Regions from separate parts of the Escherichia sp. B1147 genome, predicted to be linked through region 2. Evidence: predicted binding sites of a transcription regulator. Region 2 holds the regulator's gene; each other region holds the start of a gene.
What was found. Region 2 encodes Fur, which represses iron uptake genes when iron is present. Its sites were predicted from a motif close to ATAATAATGAGAACNACTATCAA; they were not measured.
Positions count from the first base shown of each region.

Region 1: the regulator Fur is predicted to act here: its motif matches at 1,260-1,282, upstream of exbB (tol-pal system-associated acyl-CoA thioesterase).
Region 3: the regulator Fur is predicted to act here: its motif matches at 1,440-1,462, upstream of sodA (superoxide dismutase [Mn]).

Region 1 is NZ_LFHY01000015.1:263,724-267,004, forward strand. It holds gene metC (cystathionine beta-lyase) at 1-1,092, opposite strand, end outside; gene exbB (tol-pal system-associated acyl-CoA thioesterase) at 1,344-2,078, shown strand; gene exbD (TonB system transport protein ExbD) at 2,085-2,510, shown strand; gene yghA (NADP(+)-dependent aldehyde reductase) at 2,670-3,281, opposite strand, start outside.
Region 2 is NZ_LFHY01000012.1:76,765-80,045, forward strand. It holds gene ybfF (esterase) at 1-39, shown strand, start outside; gene ybfE (LexA regulated protein) at 179-472, shown strand; gene fldA (flavodoxin FldA) at 612-1,142, shown strand; gene uof (fur leader peptide) at 1,352-1,438, shown strand; gene fur (ferric iron uptake transcriptional regulator) at 1,431-1,877, shown strand; gene chiQ (ChiQ/YbfN family lipoprotein) at 2,143-2,475, opposite strand; gene chiP (chitoporin ChiP) at 2,525-3,281, opposite strand, start outside.
Region 3 is NZ_LFHY01000020.1:23,025-26,305, reverse strand. It holds gene kdgT (2-keto-3-deoxygluconate transporter) at 1-487, opposite strand, end outside; gene sodA (superoxide dismutase [Mn]) at 747-1,367, opposite strand; partial or broken gene A9180_RS24570 (L-rhamnose/proton symporter RhaT) at 1,652-1,903, shown strand; gene rhaM (L-rhamnose mutarotase) at 1,910-2,224, shown strand; gene A9180_RS19995 (MipA/OmpV family protein) at 2,319-3,059, opposite strand; gene A9180_RS19990 (LysR family transcriptional regulator) at 3,184-3,281, shown strand, end outside.

The DNA of each region.
Region 1 (3,281 bases), on a different contig from region 2:
GATCTTACCTTGCGGGCGGATGGCGGCGAGATGCTCTGGCTGGTTCGCGAGGATTAAGGATTCATACCCGCCCCATGAGAAGGCCATGCTGAATAAACTGAAGTTATCCAGATAGTTCGCCAGTTCTTCATCGTTGAGTCTTTTCTTGAGCACAAAAGAAAATAGTCCGCTGCTGCCTGTAAAGTCTCGTTTCCAGAATTCATGGCCTTTACTGCCTGGCAAAGCAGGGTGGTTAACCCGCTCAACCTGCGGATGTACGGCCAGCCATTCAGCTACTTTCAGGCTGCTTTCATGATGTTGGCGCAGACGCACGCCCAGTGTACGCAGACCACGGCTGGTCATATAGGCGGTATCGGCGTCGACCATCTGCCCCATCAAATAGGCATTTTCCCGTAGTTGCTCCCAGCAACGGGCATTGCACACCGCAGTACCGATCATTGCATCCGAATGCCCTACCAGATATTTGGTGGCGGCCTGAATGGAAACATCGATACCAAAATCAAGAGCTTTGAACAGCACTCCGGCGGCCCAGGTGTTATCGATCATAATGATGGCGTCCGGAACGACACTGCGTACGGCGGCAACAATCGCTGGAACATCATGTACTTCCATAGTGATGGAGCCAGGTGATTCCAGAAATACGACTTTGGTGTTTGGTTGCAGATGTTTAACGATATCTGCGCCAATCAGCGGATCAAACCATGATGTCGTTACGCCCAACTTGCTGAGGATTTTGCTACAGAAATCTTGGCTCGGCTCGTAGGCGGTATTGGTCATCAACACATGATCGCCCTGTTCGACAAAAGCAAGAATGGAATTGGCAACCGCTGCCGCCCCGCAAGGAAACAGCACGCAACCTGCGCCACCTTCCAGTTCACACATCGCTTCTTGTAATGAAAAGTGCGTTAGCGTTCCGCGCCGTCCATAGAACAACTCACCATTGGCGCGATTGCGCGTCGCATGTTTTTTGGCTTCCACGCTGTCAAAGACCAGCGAAGAGGCGCGCTGAATCACGCTATTTACCGCGCCGAGAGTGTATTTTTTGCTGCGTCCTGCATTGACCAGTTGAGTATCAAGTTGTTTGTCTGCCATGTCGGGATTCCTGTTTTTATACGTCTGGATGTCTAAACTAGCATGAATATCCACGGGTGCATCCTGAAGAATTGGCATAAAACAGAAAATTTTCGCAAATGGCGTGCTGGTGACTTTTTTACTGCGTAAACGCAAAGAAAAGAAAGCAAAGGTGCGGCAGTATGCAAATAGTAATGAGAACGACTATCAATTCGACGTCGTTTTGATATTATTATGCGCAGATTTTGTGACTTGCGTCCTGGAGATACACAGTGGGTAATAATTTAATGCAGACGGACCTTTCCGTCTGGGGTATGTATCAGCACGCCGACATTGTCGTTAAGTGCGTGATGATTGGGCTGATTCTGGCCTCCGTAGTCACCTGGGCAATCTTCTTCAGTAAGAGCGTAGAGTTCTTCAACCAGAAGCGTCGCCTGAAGCGCGAACAGCAACTGCTGGCTGAAGCCCGCTCCTTAAACCAGGCCAACAATATCGCCGCTGATTTTGGCAGCAAAAGCTTAAGCCTGCATTTGCTCAATGAAGCGCAAAATGAGCTGGAACTGTCAGAAGGCAGCGACGATAACGAAGGTATTAAAGAGCGTACCAGTTTCCGCCTTGAGCGTCGGGTCGCCGCAGTAGGTCGTCAAATGGGCCGCGGTAACGGCTACCTTGCAACCATCGGCGCGATTTCGCCGTTCGTTGGTCTGTTTGGTACGGTCTGGGGCATCATGAACAGCTTTATCGGTATTGCGCAAACGCAGACTACCAACCTGGCAGTCGTTGCGCCGGGTATCGCAGAAGCACTGCTGGCAACAGCAATCGGTCTGGTGGCAGCGATTCCGGCGGTCGTTATCTATAACGTATTTGCACGTCAAATTGGCGGCTTTAAAGCGATGCTGGGTGATGTCGCTGCGCAAGTATTGTTGCTGCAAAGCCGTGACCTGGATCTGGAAGCCAGCGCCGCTGCGCATCCGGTTCGTGTTGCACAAAAATTACGCGCAGGATAATGTCCGATGGCAATGCATCTTAACGAAAACCTCGATGATAACGGCGAAATGCATGATATCAACGTGACGCCGTTTATCGACGTGATGTTGGTTCTGCTGATTATCTTTATGGTGGCGGCACCGTTAGCGACGGTAGATGTGAAGGTGAACTTGCCTGCTTCTACCAGCACGCCGCAGCCACGCCCGGAAAAACCGGTTTACCTGTCAGTGAAGGCGGACAACTCAATGTTTATCGGTAACGATCCGGTCACCGATGAAACGATGGTTACGGCGCTGAATGCGTTAACTGAAGGTAAGAAAGACACCACCATCTTCTTCCGTGCAGATAAGACCGTCGACTACGAGATGTTGATGAAGGTAATGGATAAGCTGCATCAGGCAGGTTACCTGAAGATTGGTCTGGTCGGCGAAGAAACTGCCAGAGCGAAGTAAAGCAAAATTGCCTGATGCGCTACGCTTATCAGGCCTACAAAGTCTATTGCAACATGTTGAGTTTGCAGGGGCATGTAGGCCGGATAAGGCGTTTACACCGCATCTGGCAAGAGTTAAATGCACAATGACGCCCGGTTACTTTTACAACCGGGCATTTTTTTAGCCTAAATGTTCGCCGCCGCACACGCCGTGCACTTCTGCGGTGACGTAGCTCGACTCCTGACTTGCCAGATAAACATACACCGGAGCCAGTTCCGCCGGCTGCCCCGCACGTTTCATCGGCGTTTTCTGACCAAACTGTGGGATCTTATCCTGCGTCTGTCCGCCGGAAATTTGCAGTGCCGTCCAGATAGGGCCTGGTGCGACAATATTCACCCTAATGCCTTTCTCTGCGACCTGCTTCGCCAGACCACGGCTGTAGTTCAGAATCGCCGCCTTGGTTGCAGCATAGTCCAGCAAATGCGGGCTTGGCTGGTACGCCTGGATTGACGAAGTGGTGATGATACTTGAGCCTTTCGGCAGCAGGGGAATTGCTTCCTGGGTTAGCCAGAACAGTGCGAAAACGTTAATAGCAAAAGTTTTTTGAAACTGCTCGCTGGTGAGATCTGCAATATCAGGAATGGCAACCTGTTTACCTGCGACCAGCGCCATAATATCCAGCCCGCCTAACGCGTTATGTGCTTCGTGAACCAGCGAACGGGCAAATTTCTCATCGCTTAAATCGCCCGGCAGCAGAAACACTTTGCGTCCGCACTCTTCAATAATCTTTTT
Region 2 (3,281 bases):
GCTGTGCTGCGGGCTATCCGTCGCTATCTTAATGATTAACGCAACTGATTAAAAACCCAGCGTCCGCGCGGCATTCCGCGCGTGGGCGTTGGCGAGATTCCTCACGCTGTTGTATTATGGCGGGCTATCCATCCGGGCAGGCGCCTGGCTGATTGTTTCCCCCGAAGTCACCAAGATCATGGCCAAAGAACAAACGGACCGTACGACATTAGATCTGTTCGCGCACGAGCGTCGACCGGGACGACCGAAAACCAATCCGCTTTCGCGCGATGAACAGCTGCGTATTAATAAACGCAATCAGCTAAAACGCGACAAAGTACGTGGCCTTAAGCGTGTCGAACTGAAGCTGAATGCGGAAGCTGTCGAGGCGCTGAACGAGCTGGCGGAGTCACGTAATATGAGCCGTAGCGAACTGATCGAAGAGATATTGATGCAGCAACTGGCGGCGCTGCGTAATCAGGGCATCGTTTAATTATCCACTTTCGTGTAGCACAGTGTGCAGTCCTGCTCGTTTGCTGATTCCGCAAGACTGCCTGTTCTGCTATGATTGCCTTTATCCGTGGGCAATTTGCCACCCCCATTTCAATAAGTTTCAAGAGGTTATTTCACTCATGGCTATCACTGGCATCTTTTTCGGCAGCGACACCGGTAATACCGAAAATATCGCAAAAATGATTCAAAAACAGCTTGGTAAAGACGTTGCCGATGTCCATGACATTGCAAAAAGCAGCAAAGAAGATCTGGAAGCTTATGACATTCTGCTGCTGGGCATCCCAACCTGGTACTATGGCGAAGCACAGTGTGACTGGGACGACTTCTTCCCGACTCTCGAAGAAATTGATTTCAATGGTAAACTGGTTGCACTGTTTGGCTGTGGCGACCAGGAAGATTACGCAGAATATTTCTGCGACGCCTTAGGCACCATTCGTGACATCATTGAACCGCGCGGCGCGACCATCGTCGGTCACTGGCCAACTGCGGGCTACCATTTCGAAGCATCAAAAGGTCTGGCGGATGATGACCATTTTGTCGGCCTGGCTATCGACGAAGACCGTCAGCCAGAACTGACCGCCGAGCGTGTAGAAAAATGGGTAAAACAAATTTCTGAAGAACTGCATCTCGACGAAATTATCAATGCCTGATGTACTGCGGTGTAGACTCATGTCTACGCCGTATTAATAGATAATGCCAATCAAAATAATTGCTACAAATTTGTAACTTTTGCCGGTGTGCCTGTACAATGTCCCGGTATTCAAGTGGCCTTGCCAACGTAAATGTAAGCTATGCCACGTTTTTATTAACAATATTTGCCAGGGACTTGTGGTTTTCATTTAGGCGTGGCAAATCTATAATGATACGCATTATCTCAAGAGCAAATTCTGTCACTTCTTTTAATGAAGTGAACCGCTTAGTAACAGGACAGATTCCGCATGACTGATAACAATACCGCCCTAAAGAAAGCTGGCCTGAAAGTGACGCTTCCACGTTTAAAAATCTTGGAAGTTCTTCAGGAGCCGGACAACCATCACGTCAGTGCGGAAGATTTATACAAACGACTGATCGATATGGGTGAAGAAATTGGTCTGGCTACGGTATATCGCGTACTGAACCAGTTTGACGACGCCGGTATCGTCACCCGCCACAATTTTGAAGGCGGTAAATCCGTATTTGAACTGACCCAACAACATCACCACGATCACCTGATCTGCCTCGACTGCGGAAAGGTTATTGAATTTAGTGATGAATCTATCGAAGCGCGTCAGCGTGAAATCGCCGCGAAGCATGGCATTCGCCTGACTAACCACAGTCTTTATCTCTACGGTCACTGCGCCGAAGGCGATTGCCGCGAAGATGAGCACGCGCACGAAGGCAAATAAGTCAGCCTGAATGAGAAAAAGCCAACCTGCGGGTTGGCTTTTTATTATTGGCATAGTGCGATTTGTTCGTGCCGGATGCGGCGTGAACGCCTTATCCAGCCTACAAATCCTCTCAAATTCAATATATTGCACGAAAAGGTAGGCCTGATAAGCGCAGCGCATCAGGCAATTTAGCATTTACCATAAGTCTCAAGCCAACCTGCGGGTTGGCTTTTTTATACAAAGGAAATAAGAAAAGCGAGAGTTACAGTCTGCGTTTTTTTCTTTACTGTGTAGCGTTATTACTGCGAATTTCCTGCCAGACCTTATCACAATCGGCTTTCACCGCCTGGTCGTTGCCAGTTTGCGTCGCGCGTAGGCACTCCTGATAATCCAGCACGCGTACACTTTCCTGGTTGGCAAACTGCTGATGCTGTTTCTCTTTCTTCAGCTCATTTAACACACTCTGGCAGGCTTCAATTTTTTCTGGCGAGCCTTGTGCGGTGTTGATACAGGCGCTGTACGCCTCTTTCAGGCGGCTATCTTCCTGTGGCGCGGTTGATTGCGCACAAGCCACCAGACCCGATGCCATCATGGCGATGAGAATCAGTTTTTTCATAGCGAATTCCTCAAACGTGCGGCAGGCAAAAAACCTGCCGCGTCTGGCATCAGAAAATGGTGAACGGAGCGATAACCATAAATTTCACGTCACGCTCATCCTGGAATATGTTGCCGTAACCGCCGCCCCAGCTTGGGATATCGGAGTGATTGTCGTATTCGGTGAAGTGCAGTTTGAACATCGTGCCTTTAGCGCGACCATCCTGAATGGTGTAGACCGCATCCAGACTGTAAGCAGACTCTTCGATAGTCCGGTTCTTGTCATAATACGCATCCGGACTGCTCTGCCAGGTTGCAGGTTTCGCATCCCACGCATAAACATAAGAAGCGCCGATGGCGAAGCCGGGAAGATTCCAGTTTTTCAGATCATACATCGCACCAAAGAAGACCGCTTTTTCGCCGTTGGCGTTAAAGTCAGAGCGGTTATCCCACCAGATATCCAGGCGACCGTTTGAAGAGGCGTAAGTTGGGGTCATACGTTGCAGGAAGTATCCCTGCTGCCCATCGGCTTTCACCCAGGTGCCTTCCAGGCGCAAGTCCACCACGTCAGCAGCCCGGTAGCCAAAGGTCAACGCCTGCAACCAGGCGGTGCCGTCGTAAAGATCGTTGACGCTGCGATCGTCAACTTTGTCGCGCGTACCGTAGAATTGGTAGCTGGTGGTTAACGGGCTACCGGCGATATCAAATTTGTAGCTGGCTTTGGCAAAATACTGATCGATATAACCTTCAGCCTGACCAAATGCCGCTTCCAGCACGAAGTTATTTTTGAAGTTGTATTTCGCGCCGAGGGAGTGCAGATAATCAACT
Region 3 (3,281 bases), on a different contig from region 2:
TCCCGGCGGTTCCCAGAATAATCATCGTCATTAGCGGACCAGATTCCAGCGACATCAACACAAATGCCCCGGCCTCTTCTTTGGTGCCGTACTGCTGCATGATAGAGGCATACAGACCGCCGTTGGTCATGTCCATTGCCGCCACCAGCGCCAGCGTTGAAAGCCCGGCAAAGAATCCAACTTCGACACCGTGCTCAGGAATAATGCGCGAAGCAATTGCCGCAACCACCCACGCAACGGCAATTTTGGTTACCACCAGCGTACCGGATTTACGCAACACTGTTCCCGTCGCGCTTAATTTGATAGACGCCCCCATGCAGAAAAACCACACCGCCAGAATAGGCACCGTGCCGGTAATCATCCCGTTGGTGAATGATCCAAAATATTTCCCCGCCCCCGGCGAGAAGGTGTGACACAGTGCGCCAAGGAACAGCGGGATGAGCATCATCCCCCCCGGGATTTTCTCTATCGTGCGTTTTATCTGCATTTTCATCACCTGTTGGCATATTTTTATAGGCTGATGCGAAGTTCCTTAACGGAGCATCAGTGTTGATGGAAATGAAGATAGACATTCAACAGAGCAATAAAAGTGATCAAAACCACATCAATTGAAACGTTGTTTTAATTTTATAGGATCATTGTTTTTATTTTGAAATTGATCACAAAAAAACCACCGCTATGTGCGATGGTTTGTTTTTTATGCTGGCAAACGGCGTAAACGCCTCATTGCAGCAGGCAATATGCGATTATTTTTTCGCCGCGAAACGCGCCGCAGCTTCATCCCAGTTCACTACGTTCCAGAACTCTTTGATGTAGTCCGGACGACGGTTCTGGAATTTCAGGTAGTAAGCGTGTTCCCACACATCCAGGCCCACAATCGGGAAACCGGAAGCGCCAGAAATGGCTTCGCCCATCAGCGGGGAGTCCTGATTAGCAGTAGAAACCACCGCCAGTTTATCGCCTTTTTGCACCAGCCATGCCCAGCCGGAACCAAAGCGGGAAGCTGCCGCTTTCTCAAATTCTGCTTTGAAGTTATCAACGGAACCGAAATCACGTTCGATAGCCGCTTTCAGATCGCCCTGCAGGGTGGTGCCTTTTTTCAGACCTTTCCAGAACAGGCTGTGGTTAGCGTGACCGCCAGCGTTGTTGCGCAGAACGGTTTTTTTGTCTGCTGGCAGCTGGTCCAGTTTGGTGATCAGCTCTTCAACCGGCAGGTTGGCAAATTCTGGCAGGCTTTCCAGCGCCGCATTGGCGTTGTTGACGTAGGCCTGATGGTGTTTGGTGTGGTGGATTTCCATGGTCTGCTTATCGAAGTGCGGTTCCAGGGCATCGTAAGCATACGGCAGGGATGGCAGGGTATAGCTCATATTCATCTCCAGTATTGTCGGGCGGCCGATTGTTAATGCCGCGTAAGCAGTTGGTTCATTATAGTTAATTAAATGATATTGAAAATGATTATCAATGCCGTACTTTTCGTAAGGATATGGTTTTGCAGGAAAATGCCTGAGATGTGAGCCAAATCACCCACTTAATGCCGTGATTGCCAGTAAATCGGCAACGGCGGCAACAGGCGAAAGGTTAATCGACTGCACAATTTTTACACTCATCTCGTCGGAGATGTGACGCGACGAAAAATGATGAGGATAAAAGAATGAGTAACGCGATTACGATGGGGATTTTTTGGCATTTGATCGGCGCGGCCAGTGCAGCCTGTTTTTACGCTCCGTTCAAAAAAGTAAAAAAATGGTCATGGGAAACCATGTGGTCAGTCGGTGGGATTGTTTCGTGGATTATTCTGCCGTGGGCCATCAGCGCCCTGTTACTACCGAATTTCTGGGCGTATTACAGCTCGTTTAGTCTCTCTACCCTGCTGCCTGTTTTTCTGTTCGGCGCGATGTGGGGGGCAAACATACTCCGCAAAACCTTTGTGATGCAGGTAAACCCCGATGCTCACGCAGAGTATCAGCGTCGGCATAACCCGATCTGGCCGGAACTGGAAGCTGTATTGAAATCCCACGGCGCGCATAACTACGCCATCTATCTCGATAAAGCGCGAAATTTGCTGTTTGCCACGGTAGAGATTGAATCTGAAGAATGGTGGAATGCGGTTGCCAGCACTGAAGTCTGCCAACGTTGGAGGAAGCATATGCAGGACGTGATGCCCGCTAATCCGGATAACAGCCCGGTCAGTAGCGAGCTGCAAGACGTGTTTTACATGGCATAATCCACTGCGGTGCCGGATCCCCCTCAGACACCGCGATGACAATTGATTAATATAGATTTCGCTGACGCAATTTATCCAACATCTCCCGGGTCAATTAAAAACGCCAACTCACTCCGGTGACAAAAGTAAAACTTTCATTACGGTCAATCATTGGGCTGTTAGTGATCTCTTCCGGCAGCTCGCTGTATCCGGCACTCGCCATTAATACGACGTGTTCTCCGATGGGGTATTTTGCCGTCAGGCTGACATAAGGCACCCAGGCATCTTGCGCGGTATAACTCGCCAGACCGCTGCGACGAGACTCGCTCTCTGAAATGCCATAGTAATAGTCACTGAAATTCTCGTCATAATAGAGAACGCCAAGAGCAGGTGTCAGCGACAGGCGACCTATCTGCATTTTGTGGAATAACGATAACTCACCCACCCAACCGTTACTGTTATCCAGAACATCAGCCGCCGCAGAAGCTTTCACGGTCCCCCAACGCTCATGGTGATACCAGGCAACACCCGCCATTGCCGTGCTGTCACGCTTATCGAGTTGTTGCATAGCATGGTCGTCATTATCAGCAGGATCAAATTCCAGTGGCATCCAGGATGCCGTCAGGCTAAGTTCATTTTTTTCACTTTGCGACAGAATAAAACCTAACGTGGTCTGGCGGACATAAAAAGAATCGCTCTCATAACTGATCAGCGGAATTGCTTTGGTATTTTCATTATAACCGCGATAAGGCGATTCATTATAAACTGCGCCAGTACCAACGGATAATTCTGCAGCAGTTGCACTTGCCATAAAAGGCATAAAAAATAACGCCACAATATTTCGGTTAATTAACATGTCCGACATTCCATTTTAAATTAAGATAAAAAAGAGTCGGCATAGTAATGCTTACAATTTCTCCGGTGCAAGATTCATATTTATATAGTAATATATAAAATTATATATAAATTGGACTGTTGCGATGACAAAATTACAACTCAAGTACCGGGAGTTAAAAATTATCTCGGTAATCGCTGCCAGTGAAAATATCAGCCATGCAGCTACCGTGCTTGGCATCGC